One region of the Kitasatospora sp. NPDC088861 genome, then DNA from elsewhere that is predicted to be linked to it. Evidence: riboswitches for the same ligand, from Rfam matches in the RefSeq annotation. Region 1 holds a riboswitch; each other region holds the start of a gene.
The links. Region 1 has a riboswitch for thiamine pyrophosphate ahead of ACIP37_RS01925 (cytosine permease). Riboswitches for the same ligand answer to the same signal wherever they lie in the genome.
Positions count from the first base shown of each region.

Region 2: another riboswitch for thiamine pyrophosphate. It lies ahead of thiC (phosphomethylpyrimidine synthase ThiC); the one in region 1 lies ahead of ACIP37_RS01925 (cytosine permease).
Region 3: another riboswitch for thiamine pyrophosphate. It lies ahead of thiO (glycine oxidase ThiO); the one in region 1 lies ahead of ACIP37_RS01925 (cytosine permease).

Region 1 is NZ_JBIVJF010000001.1:442,570-445,835, reverse strand. It holds gene ACIP37_RS01925 (cytosine permease) at 1-1,383, opposite strand, end outside; TPP riboswitch at 1,376-1,523, opposite strand; gene ACIP37_RS01920 (S1C family serine protease) at 1,837-3,266, shown strand, end outside.
Region 2 is NZ_JBIVJF010000001.1:689,784-693,049, reverse strand. It holds gene thiC (phosphomethylpyrimidine synthase ThiC) at 1-1,677, opposite strand, end outside; TPP riboswitch at 1,673-1,807, opposite strand; gene ACIP37_RS02990 (DUF5326 family protein) at 1,946-2,146, opposite strand; gene tenA (thiaminase II) at 2,363-3,031, opposite strand; gene ACIP37_RS02980 (cupin domain-containing protein) at 3,065-3,266, opposite strand, start outside.
Region 3 is NZ_JBIVJF010000003.1:483,634-486,899, forward strand. It holds gene ACIP37_RS08915 (thiazole synthase) at 1-577, opposite strand, end outside; gene thiS (sulfur carrier protein ThiS) at 579-833, opposite strand; gene thiO (glycine oxidase ThiO) at 830-2,005, opposite strand; TPP riboswitch at 2,009-2,121, opposite strand; gene ACIP37_RS08930 (FAD-dependent oxidoreductase) at 2,206-3,266, shown strand, end outside.

The sequences.
Region 1 (3,266 bases):
CGAGGCGGACGTCCACTCCTGCGGGGTGAAGTGCAGGGCGTCCTGGGCGGAGGTCCAGAAGTCCGTCCACCAGCCGGCCACCGCGGTCGGCGCGATGAACTGGTAGACCGCGAAGCCCAGCACCCAGGGCAGCAGCATCAGGCGGCGCGAGGGCGCGTCGGCGGAGAGGTTCCAGCCGTACCGGCCGGCGCCGAAGAAGTAGTCCACCGCCAGCACCGCCAGCAGCGGCACGAAGACCGAGCCGATCAGACCGAGGAAGTTGGTGTAGGTGTCGGTGAACTTGTCGATCTGCAGTGCCAGCACGGTGATCAGCAGGCCGATCCCGCCGGTCAGCACCCGGCGGTCCACCTTCGGCAGCAGGTTCTGCACCGACATCGCGGTCGAGTACACGTTGGCGAAGGACTGGTCCGTCTCGCGCAGCACCAGCACCAGCAGGAACAGCCAGCCGGCCCAGACGCCGAGGAAGGAGTCGAAGATCCTGTTCGGGTCGCCGTCGGACTGCAGCAGGGCCATCAGGCCGAGCACGTAGCACCAGACCTGGGCGATCGTGTAGCCGGAGAAGCTGCCCCAGAACGCCGAGCGTGCGGTGCGCGAGTGCCGGGTGTAGTCGGCGGCCAGCGGGACGAAGGAGATCGACACCGCGATCATCGCGTCGGTGGCGCCCAGGAAGCCGTGCCAGTTGCCGGCGCCCGGGTCGGGCACCCCCTGGCGGCCCAGCTGGACGGTGAAGTACACCATCGCGACGGCGACCGCACCGGCCACGAAGCGGCGCAGCACCGCGATCGAGCCCAGCGGCCAGATGGTCAGCGCGGTGGTCAGCGCGCCCGCCAGGAGCACGAACAGCCAGCGGTAGCCGTCGGTGTGGGCGACGGTCTGCGCGCCCGCCGCGATCGTCAGCAGCTCGAACACGCCCCAGCCGACGCACTGGACGATGTTCAGCACCGTCGGGACATACGACAGCCGGGTGCCGAACAGCCCGCGCAGGTTCGCCATCGCGGGCGCGCCGGTACGGGCTCCGATCAGCGCGGCCACGCCGAGCATCGCGGTGCCGACCACGGTGCCGGCCACGATCGCGGTCACCGCGGCGGCCAGCGACAGCTCGCTGCCCTTGGCGCCGAGCACGGTCGCGGCGGTGGAGAAGCCGATCAGGCTGACGCCCAGGTTCATCCAGAGCGCGAAGTGGTCCCGGAAGCGCAGCGTGCGCGGCGGCTCGGTGTCCAGCACGAGCGGCGCCTCGGCACGCTCCGGGCGCTCCAGGACGGCGGTCGCCGTGCCGGTGGGGCCCGCGTGACCGCTGTCACCGCCGTGAGCGGTCGGGGACGGTTCGGGGAAACCCTTGGACGCGGGCGCGTCCGAAGAAGAGGATGGCGAAGCAGGCGACATGGCCGATACTCCCTACGCCGGCATTACCCGGACAGGTTCCGGCGGTCTGCGCCCCCTCGACGGTCCGCCCACGATCCCGTGGCGTACGGTCGACCAGCGCACTCTCAGCCTGGATGGTCCAAGCTCCCGCGTGTCAGTTGTGAGCGACAGGCTAACCGGCCCGGGGGTGAACGCCAAGGCCACGGGGTGTGCGGCCCGCATCGCGGGACGCCCGGCGGAGGTGGGGGAGCCTCCGGTCGTCGGCCTGGTCTTCGGTTCGGCCGTCGACTTGCTCGTCGGCTCGGTCATCGCTCGGTCGTCGCTCGGTCGTCGGCGTAGGACAGCCTGGTCGGCGGCCCGGCTGTCGGCTGCGGCTAAGGATTCTTATGAGTTATTCAGAGGGGTCCTTACGGCAAACGAATCGGCAGTACGAAAAACTATGGTCCTTGGTTCTGTCAGCTATGGAGGTCGTTCGTGAGCACCGAGCGCGAGGTTGGGCCCACCGGGCCGCAGGGGGAGCAGCCCTCGGGCGGCCAGGCGGCGGCTGTTCCCGCTTCCGACGGCCACGCCTCGGGCGGGCACCAGCCGACACTGGCCTTCGGCCGGGTCCCCGAGCCCGGGGCCGCTCCGGCCGCCGAGGCCGCACCGGCTGAGGCCGCGCCGACGGAGGGCGTTGCGGCCGATGGTGTTCCGGCCGAGGGCGGGTACCAGCCCACCGTGGCCTTCACCAAGGTCCCCGCGCCGGAGGCGCCCCCGCAGACCCCGGCCGCGCCGGTCGTCGACGCACCGGCCGCCCCGGTCGACGCCGCCACCGGCTACATCGACGCGCCGCCGCCGGTCCTGCCGCCCGCCCCGCCGGTCCCGGCCGCGCCGGCGGCACCCGCCGCACCCGTCGCCGAGAGCCCGGCCCTGCCGCCGGGTGCCAACCCGTACGCCACCCCGGCCCACGGCGTCCCCGCCGCCGGCCCGCACGACCCGTACGGCACCCCGGCCGCCCCCGGCGCGCCCGCCGCGCACCCCGCGCCCGGCCACCACCCGTTCGGCGCCGGCCAGCCGCTCGGCGGCTGGGGTGCCTCCCACGACGCCGGCGGCGGCGCGGGCTACCCGGGTGGCCCGGCCGGACCGCTCGGCTACCCGGCCGACTACCCCGGCGGCCCCGGCGGCCCGCGCAAGAAGCGCGGCGGCCTGGTCGCCCTGATCGCCGCCGTCGCGCTGGTCGCCGGCGTGGCCGGCGGTGCGCTCGGCGTGACCGTCGCGGACCGCAACGACAGCACCAGCAGCGCCGACGACCACCGCAGCACCACCGTCCAGGCCAGCAACACCCAGAAGAACGAGCCCGCTCCCGGCTCGATCGCCGGCATCGCGCAGAAGGCGCTGCCCAGCGTCGTCACCATCAAGGCGCAGGGCAACGGCGAGTCCGGCACCGGCACCGGCTTCGTCTTCGACACCGAGGGCCACATCCTCACCAACAACCACGTGGTCGCGCCGACCCTCAACGGCGGCAAACTGACCGTCAAGTTCGCCGACGGCACGTCCTACAACGCGTCCGTGCTGGGCCACGCCGAGGGCTACGACGTCGCCGTGGTCAAGATCGAAAACCCGCCGAAGAGCAAGCTGGCCCCGCTTCCGCTGGCCGACTCCGACAAGGTCAACGTCGGTGACGCCACCGTCGCGATCGGTGCGCCGTACGGCCTGGAGTCCACCGTCACCAGCGGCATCGTCAGCGCCAAGGACCGCCCGGTCGCCTCCGGCGACGAGACCGGCGGCCAGTCCTCCTACATGAACGCCCTGCAGACCGACGCCTCGATCAACCCCGGCAACTCCGGCGGCCCGCTGCTCGACTCCAGCGGCTCGGTGATCGGCATCAACTCGGCGATCCAGTCCAACGCCTCCGCCAACGGCCG
Region 2 (3,266 bases), 250 kb from region 1:
GTCGTGGAAGGAGCGGGCGGTCTCCGGGTCGAGGGCCAGGTTGAACTGGTCCTCCCAGCGGAACTCGAAGCGGGCGTCGGAGAGGGCGTCGTCCCAGTCCTGGGCGCCGGGGTGGCCCTTGGCGAGGTCGGCGGCGTGGGCGGCGATCTTGTAGGTGATCACGCCGGTCTTGACGTCGTCGCGGTTGGGCAGGCCCAGGTGCTCCTTGGGCGTGACGTAGCAGAGCATCGCGGTGCCCCACCAGGCGATCATCGCGGCGCCGATGCCCGAGGTGATGTGGTCGTAGCCGGGGGCGACGTCGGTGGTGAGCGGGCCGAGGGTGTAGAACGGCGCCTCGTCACAGATCTCCTTCTGGAGATCCATGTTCTCCTTGATCTTGTGCATCGGGACGTGGCCCGGGCCCTCGATCATCACCTGGACGTCGCGCTCGCGGGCGATCCGGCCGAGTTCGCCGAGGGTCTGCAGTTCGGCGAACTGCGCCTCGTCGTTGGCGTCCGCGATGGAGCCGGGGCGCAGGCCGTCGCCGAGCGAGAAGGTGACGTCGTAGCGCGCGAGGATGTCGCAGAGCTCCTCGAAGTTGGTGTAGAGGAAGTTCTCCTGGTGGTGCGCCAGGCACCAGGCGGCCATGATCGAGCCGCCGCGCGAGACGATGCCGGTCTTGCGGCGGGCGGTCAGCGGGACGTACCGGAGCAGGACGCCGGCGTGGACGGTCATGTAGTCGACGCCCTGCTCGCACTGCTCGACGACGGTGTCCCGGTACACCTCCCAGCTCAGGTCCTCGGCCTTGCCGTCGACCTTCTCCAGGGCCTGGTAGAGCGGCACGGTGCCGATCGGCACGGGGGAGTTGCGCAGGATCCACTCGCGGGTGGTGTGGATGTTGCGGCCGGTGGAGAGGTCCATGACGGTGTCGGCGCCCCAACGGGTGGCCCAGGTCATCTTCTCCACCTCCTCCTCGATCGAGGAGGTGACGGCGGAGTTGCCGATGTTGGCGTTGATCTTCACCAGGAAGTTGGTGCCGATGATCGCCGGCTCCACCTCGGGGTGGTTCACGTTGACCGGGATGACGGCCCGGCCGCGGGCCACCTCGGCCCGCACGTACTCGGGGGCGAGGCCCTCGCGCAGCGCCACGAACTCCATCTCGGGGGTGACCACGCCCCGCTTGGCGTAGGCGAGTTGGGTGACGGCGGCACCGCCGCGGCCGCGCAGCGGGCGACGCGGGCGGCCCGGGAAGACGGCGTCCAGGTTGCGCAGGTTTCCGCCGCGCGGCGAGGTGTGCTTGATCCCGTCGTCCTCGGGGCGCGCCTCGCGGCCGTCGTACTCCTCGACGTCGCCGCGCTGGCGGATCCAGGCGTCGCGCAGGGCGGGCAGGCCGCGCCGCACGTCGGGTTCGTAGGCCTGGTCGGTGTACGGGCCGGAGGTGTCGTACAGCGGGACGGTCCTGCCGTTGGTGAGCTGCACCTCGCGGTACGGGACCCGCAGGTCGGGCCGGGACCCTTCGCGGTAGGCCTTGCGCCAGGCCGGGGTGGGGTAGCCGGTGCCGGCGCTGGTGACGGTGGCGGTGACGGTGGCCGTGGCGGTGGCGGTGGCGGTGGCGGTGGCGGCCTCGGTGCTGCCGGCCTCGGTGCCGCTGTTCCCGGTGCTGCGGGCAGGCTGCGGCTGTGCTTCGAACGTGGTCATCTGACCTCATACTCCCTACGCCGGCATTACCCGGTCAGGTTCCTGCGGTCGACGCAGCCGTCGGTCCGTCCGTCGACGTCCCGGTCAGCGCCCTCTCAGCCCGGTGCTCCGAGCTCCCGCGTCGGCAGGCGGTGTTGCCTGCACATGACGCCCAACACCGTAGCGAGCCGATCGCCGCAGGTCCAGCACGCCTCCGGCCGGCCGGACCCCGCGCCAGGAACGCCGAAGGCCCGGCCCCCTGGACGGGGGCCGGGCCTCGGGCGGTTGCTCAGCCCTTGGCGGCCTTCTTCACCAGGACCACCACGGCGGCGGCGATGCCGGCGACGACCAGCACCTTGATCATGATGCTCAGCAGGGCGCCGACGACACCGAAGACGAATCCCACGATGTTCCAGAGCAGCACCAGGACCAGCACCGGGATGACGATGTTCCGCACCCAGGAGGGCAGCGACTTCCAGAGCTCAGCCATGACCGTTCCTTCTCTCCCCGTGGGGTCGGCTGCCGTCCGGTGCCGCATCCCGCTTGCTTTCGGTACTTCGATCGTACGGGGACACGAGTGCCGGAACGAGGCCCGTCGGCCCGGAGAGAACCCCTAGATCACCCCGACCCGGGGCCCCGGGGAGACCCGGGTGCGGACCTCGGGGACGACCCCCGGCAAGGGCCCCGCACCCCCTGCGACCAGCGGTCAGACCGGCCAGCGCTCGCCGCGCCAGGCGGCGTCCCAGAACATCCACTCGTAGCGCGAGGTGGTCGTGAAGTGCTCGACGACCCGGCGCCGTTCGGCCGGGGAGATCTCCTCGCCGAGGCGGTCGGTGAGCGCCAGCACCCGGCGGACGACGGACTGGAACGCCTCGTCGCCGTAGGTGGCGATCCACTTGGCGTACAGCGGGTCGGGGGAGCCCTGGGCGAGCAGCGCCTCGCCGACCCGGGCGTAGATCCAGTAGCAGGGCAGCACCGCGCCGACGGCCTCGGCGAAGGAGCCGCCGTAGACGGTGGCCAGCAGGTAGCTGGTGTAGGCCCGGGTGGTGGGCAGCACCGGTTCGGCGGCGGCCTGCTCGGCGCTGCCGCCGAAGGCGGTCAGGAACTCGGCGTGCATGCCCTGTTCCGCGGCCAGCGCGCCGACCGCGTCGTCGGCGAAGGCCCGCACGTCCTCCTCGCCGGGCGCCTTGGCGGCGCAGACGGCGAGCGCGCGGGCGTAGTCGCGCAGGTAGTGCGAGTCCTGGACGACGAAGTGGCGGAAGGCCGCACGCGGCAGGGTGCCGTCGGTGAGGCCACCGATGAAGGGGTGGGCGAGGATCTCGGCGTACACCGGCTCGATGGCCGCCCAGAGTTCTTCCGTCAGGCTCTTGCTCATGCCCAGGACCCTAGACGGTCGGTCCGCGGGCGGTCAGCCCTCGGGCGGGGAGAACACCACCAGGACCCGCAGCTCCTCGGTGACGTGGTGGAAGCGGTGCGGGGTGCCGGCCGGGACGTAGACGACGGTGCCGCGCCCGACCGTGGCGGTCTCGGCGCCGACGGTCAGTTCGGCGCGACCGCTGATCACCTGGTAGATCTCGTCCTGGTCGTGCGCGGTCTGCGGGTCGGTGTCG
Region 3 (3,266 bases), on a different contig from region 1:
CGTCCGAGGCGGTGCCGGCGCCCGCGTCCAGGATCACCGGGACGCCCGCGTCCTCCACGATCAGCTGGAAGTTGTGCGGGTTGCGGATGCCCAGGCCGGAGCCGATCGGCGAGCCCAGCGGCATGATCGCCGCGCAGCCGACGTCCTCCAGCTTGCGTGCCAGCACCGGGTCGTCGTTGGTGTACGGCAGCACCGTGAAGCCGTCGTCGACCAGGGTCTCGGCGGCGTCCAGCAGCTCGATCGGGTCCGGCAGGAGGGTCCGCTCGTCGGCGATCACCTCCAGCTTCACCCAGTCGGTGCCGAGCGCCTCGCGGGCCAGCCGGGCGGTCAGCACGGCCTCCCCGGCGGTGAAGCAGCCCGCCGTGTTGGGCAGCACCCGGATGCCGTTGCGGGTCAGCACGTCCAGGACGGAGCCCTGGGTGCCGGCGTCGACCCGGCGCATCGCCACGGTGGTCAGCTCGGTGCCGGAGGCCAGCAGCGCCCGTTCCAGGATCTCCAGGCTGGGTGCGCCGCCGGTGCCCATGATCAGCCGGGAGCCGAAGGACTCCCCGGCGATGGTCAGCAGGTCGTCAGCCATGTCAGCCTCCCTGGACGGCGGTGAGGATCTCGATCCGGTCGCCCGCCGACAGTTCCGTGGCCGGCCACGAACTGCGCGGCACCACGGCCTCGTTGAGGGCGGCGGCGACGCCGCTGTGGGCGGCGCTGAGGGTGGCCACCACCTCCGCGAGGGTGGTCGTGGCGGACACCCGGCGGGGCTCGCCGTTGACGGTCAGCCCGATCTCGGCCGGTGTGGTCTGGGGTGGTGTGGTCTGGGGTGGTGCGATCTCGGTCATGCGGAGGCCTTCGTGGTGGAGCGGTCGGGGGAGAACCGGGTGGGCGTGAACGGCTTTGCAAGCTCGGGGAGTTCGCCGGTCGCCAGGTACTCGGCGAGCAGGTCGGCGGTCACCGGGGTGAGCAGCACGCCGTTGCGGTAGTGGCCGGTGGCGGCGACCAGCCCGGGCAGCGCGGTCGGGCCCAGCAGCGGGGCGTTGTCCGGCGAACCGGGACGCAGCCCGGCCGAGGTCTCCAGCAGCGGGAGTTCGGTGATGCCCGGCACCAACTCGTGGGCGTCGCGCAGCAGTTCGTACACCCCGCCGGCGGTGACCGTGGTGTCGTAGCCCTGCTCCTCGGTGGTCGCGCCGATCACCAGCTCGCCGTTCTCCCGGGGCACCAGGTACAGGTGCTGTCCGCGCACCACCGCGCGGACGTTGCGGGACAGGAACGGCCGGTACGCCTCGGGGATCCGCAGCCGCAGGATCTGCCCCTTCACCGGGCGGACGGCCGGCAGCACGCCCTCCGGCAGCCCGGGCAGCCGGTGGCTGTGCGGGCCGGCCGCGAGCACCACCTGGTCGGCCCTCGGTGTCTCGCCGGTGCCGAGCCGGGCGCCGACCGCGCGGCCGTCCTCGACCAGCAGCCCGACGGCCTCGGCCCGGTGGAGCACGACCCCGGCGAGCTCGCAGGCGGCCACCAGGGCGGTCAGCAGCCGGCGGGGATCCACCTGGTGGTCGTCCGCGACGTGCAGGCCGCCGCGCACGCCGGGGGCGAGCATCGGCTCCAGCCTGCGGGCCTCCCGGCCGGTCAGCCAGGCCGAGTCCAGGCCGAGCCGCTGGTGGAAGGCGTGCAGCTCGCGCAGTTCCTCGCGGTCGTCGGAGTCCAGCGCGACGGCGATCGTGCCGCACCGGCGGTACCCGGTGTCCAGGCCGCCGCTCGCCTCGGTGAGCTCGGCGGCGAAGTCCCCGTACCGCTGGTTGGAGGCCATGCCGAGGCGCAGCAGCGGCTCCTCGCCGTACTGCAGCTCGGTGACCGGGGCGAGCATCCCGGCCGCGACCCCGGCCGCCCCGCCGCCGGGGGAGGGGTCGACCACGACGATGTTCCCCAGCCCGCGCTGCGCGGCGCGCCAGGCGACGGCGAGGCCGATGACGCCCCCGCCGATCACCAACACGTCGGCGTGGGTTTCCTCGGGCAAGCGTGACAAGGCTGCTCTTCTCCCTTCGCCGGAATGACCCGGATCAGGTTCGGACGGTCGCGGGCCGTGCCAGCCCGCCTCTCAGCCCGGTACGCCGGGCTCCCGTGATGGTGCCCCCACCATAACGCCGGGGGCGGGCCCGGCCGAAGGCCCGTACGCGGGGTGGACGGGCCGGTGGCCCCGGCAGGGCGCTGAGTACAGTGACGGGCGTGGCAGAGCTGAACGGAACGGATCAGGTGGTCGTCGTCGGGGCCGGGCTGGCCGGGGCGCAGTGCGCCCTGAAGCTGCGGCAGGGCGGCTGGCGGGGGCGGATCACGCTGGTCGGGGAGGAGCCGCACGCGCCGTACGACCGGCCGCCGCTCTCCAAGGACGTGCTGCTCGGCAAGGCCGACGCCACCACCCTGGACATCGACTACCCGCACCTGGGCATCGAACTGCTCACCGGCCGCCGCGCGACCGGCCTCGCCCCCGGAGTGCTGCACACCGACGCCGGCGACCTCCCGTACGACGCCCTGGTGATCGCCACCGGCGCCACCCCGCGCGCCCTGCCCGGCGCCGAGCGCGCGCACCTGCTGCACACCCTGGACGACGCGCTGGCGCTGCGTGCCCTGCTGCGGCCCGGCCTGCGGCTGGTGCTGGTCGGCGCGGGCTGGATCGGCGCCGAGGTGTCCACCGCCGCCCGCGCGGCCGGCTGCGAGGTGACGGTGGTCGAGGCGGGCCCGGCGCCCGTCCCCGGCGCGCTGCCGGCCGAGGTCGGTTCGGCGATGGCCGCCTGGTACGCCGAGGCCGGTGTCGACCTGCGCTGCGGGGTCGGCGTGGCCGCCGTCGAGGAGGGCGCGGTGCTGCTGGCGGACGGCTCGCACCTGCCCGCCGACGAGGTCGTGGTCGGCGTCGGCGCCCGGCCCGCGACGGGCTGGCTGGCCGGTTCCGGCGTCGAGCTGGACGGCACCGGCGCCGTCCTGGTGGACGGGCGGCTGCGCACCGGCCTGCCCGGCGTCTTCGCGGCCGGGGACTGCGTCAGCTACCCGTCCGCCCGCTCCGGCGCCCGGCTGGCCGTCCAGCACTGGGACCACGCGTTGCAGTCCGGCGAGGCCGTGGCGGCCGCCGTCCTCGGCGCGGACGCGCCGCCGTACGACCCGGTGCCGTACTTCTGGTCGGAGCAGTTCGGGCGGATGGTCCAGTACGCCGGGCGGCACGCCGAGGGCGACGAACTGCTGTGGCGCGGCGGCCCGCAGGACGCCTCCTGGACGGCGCTCTGGCT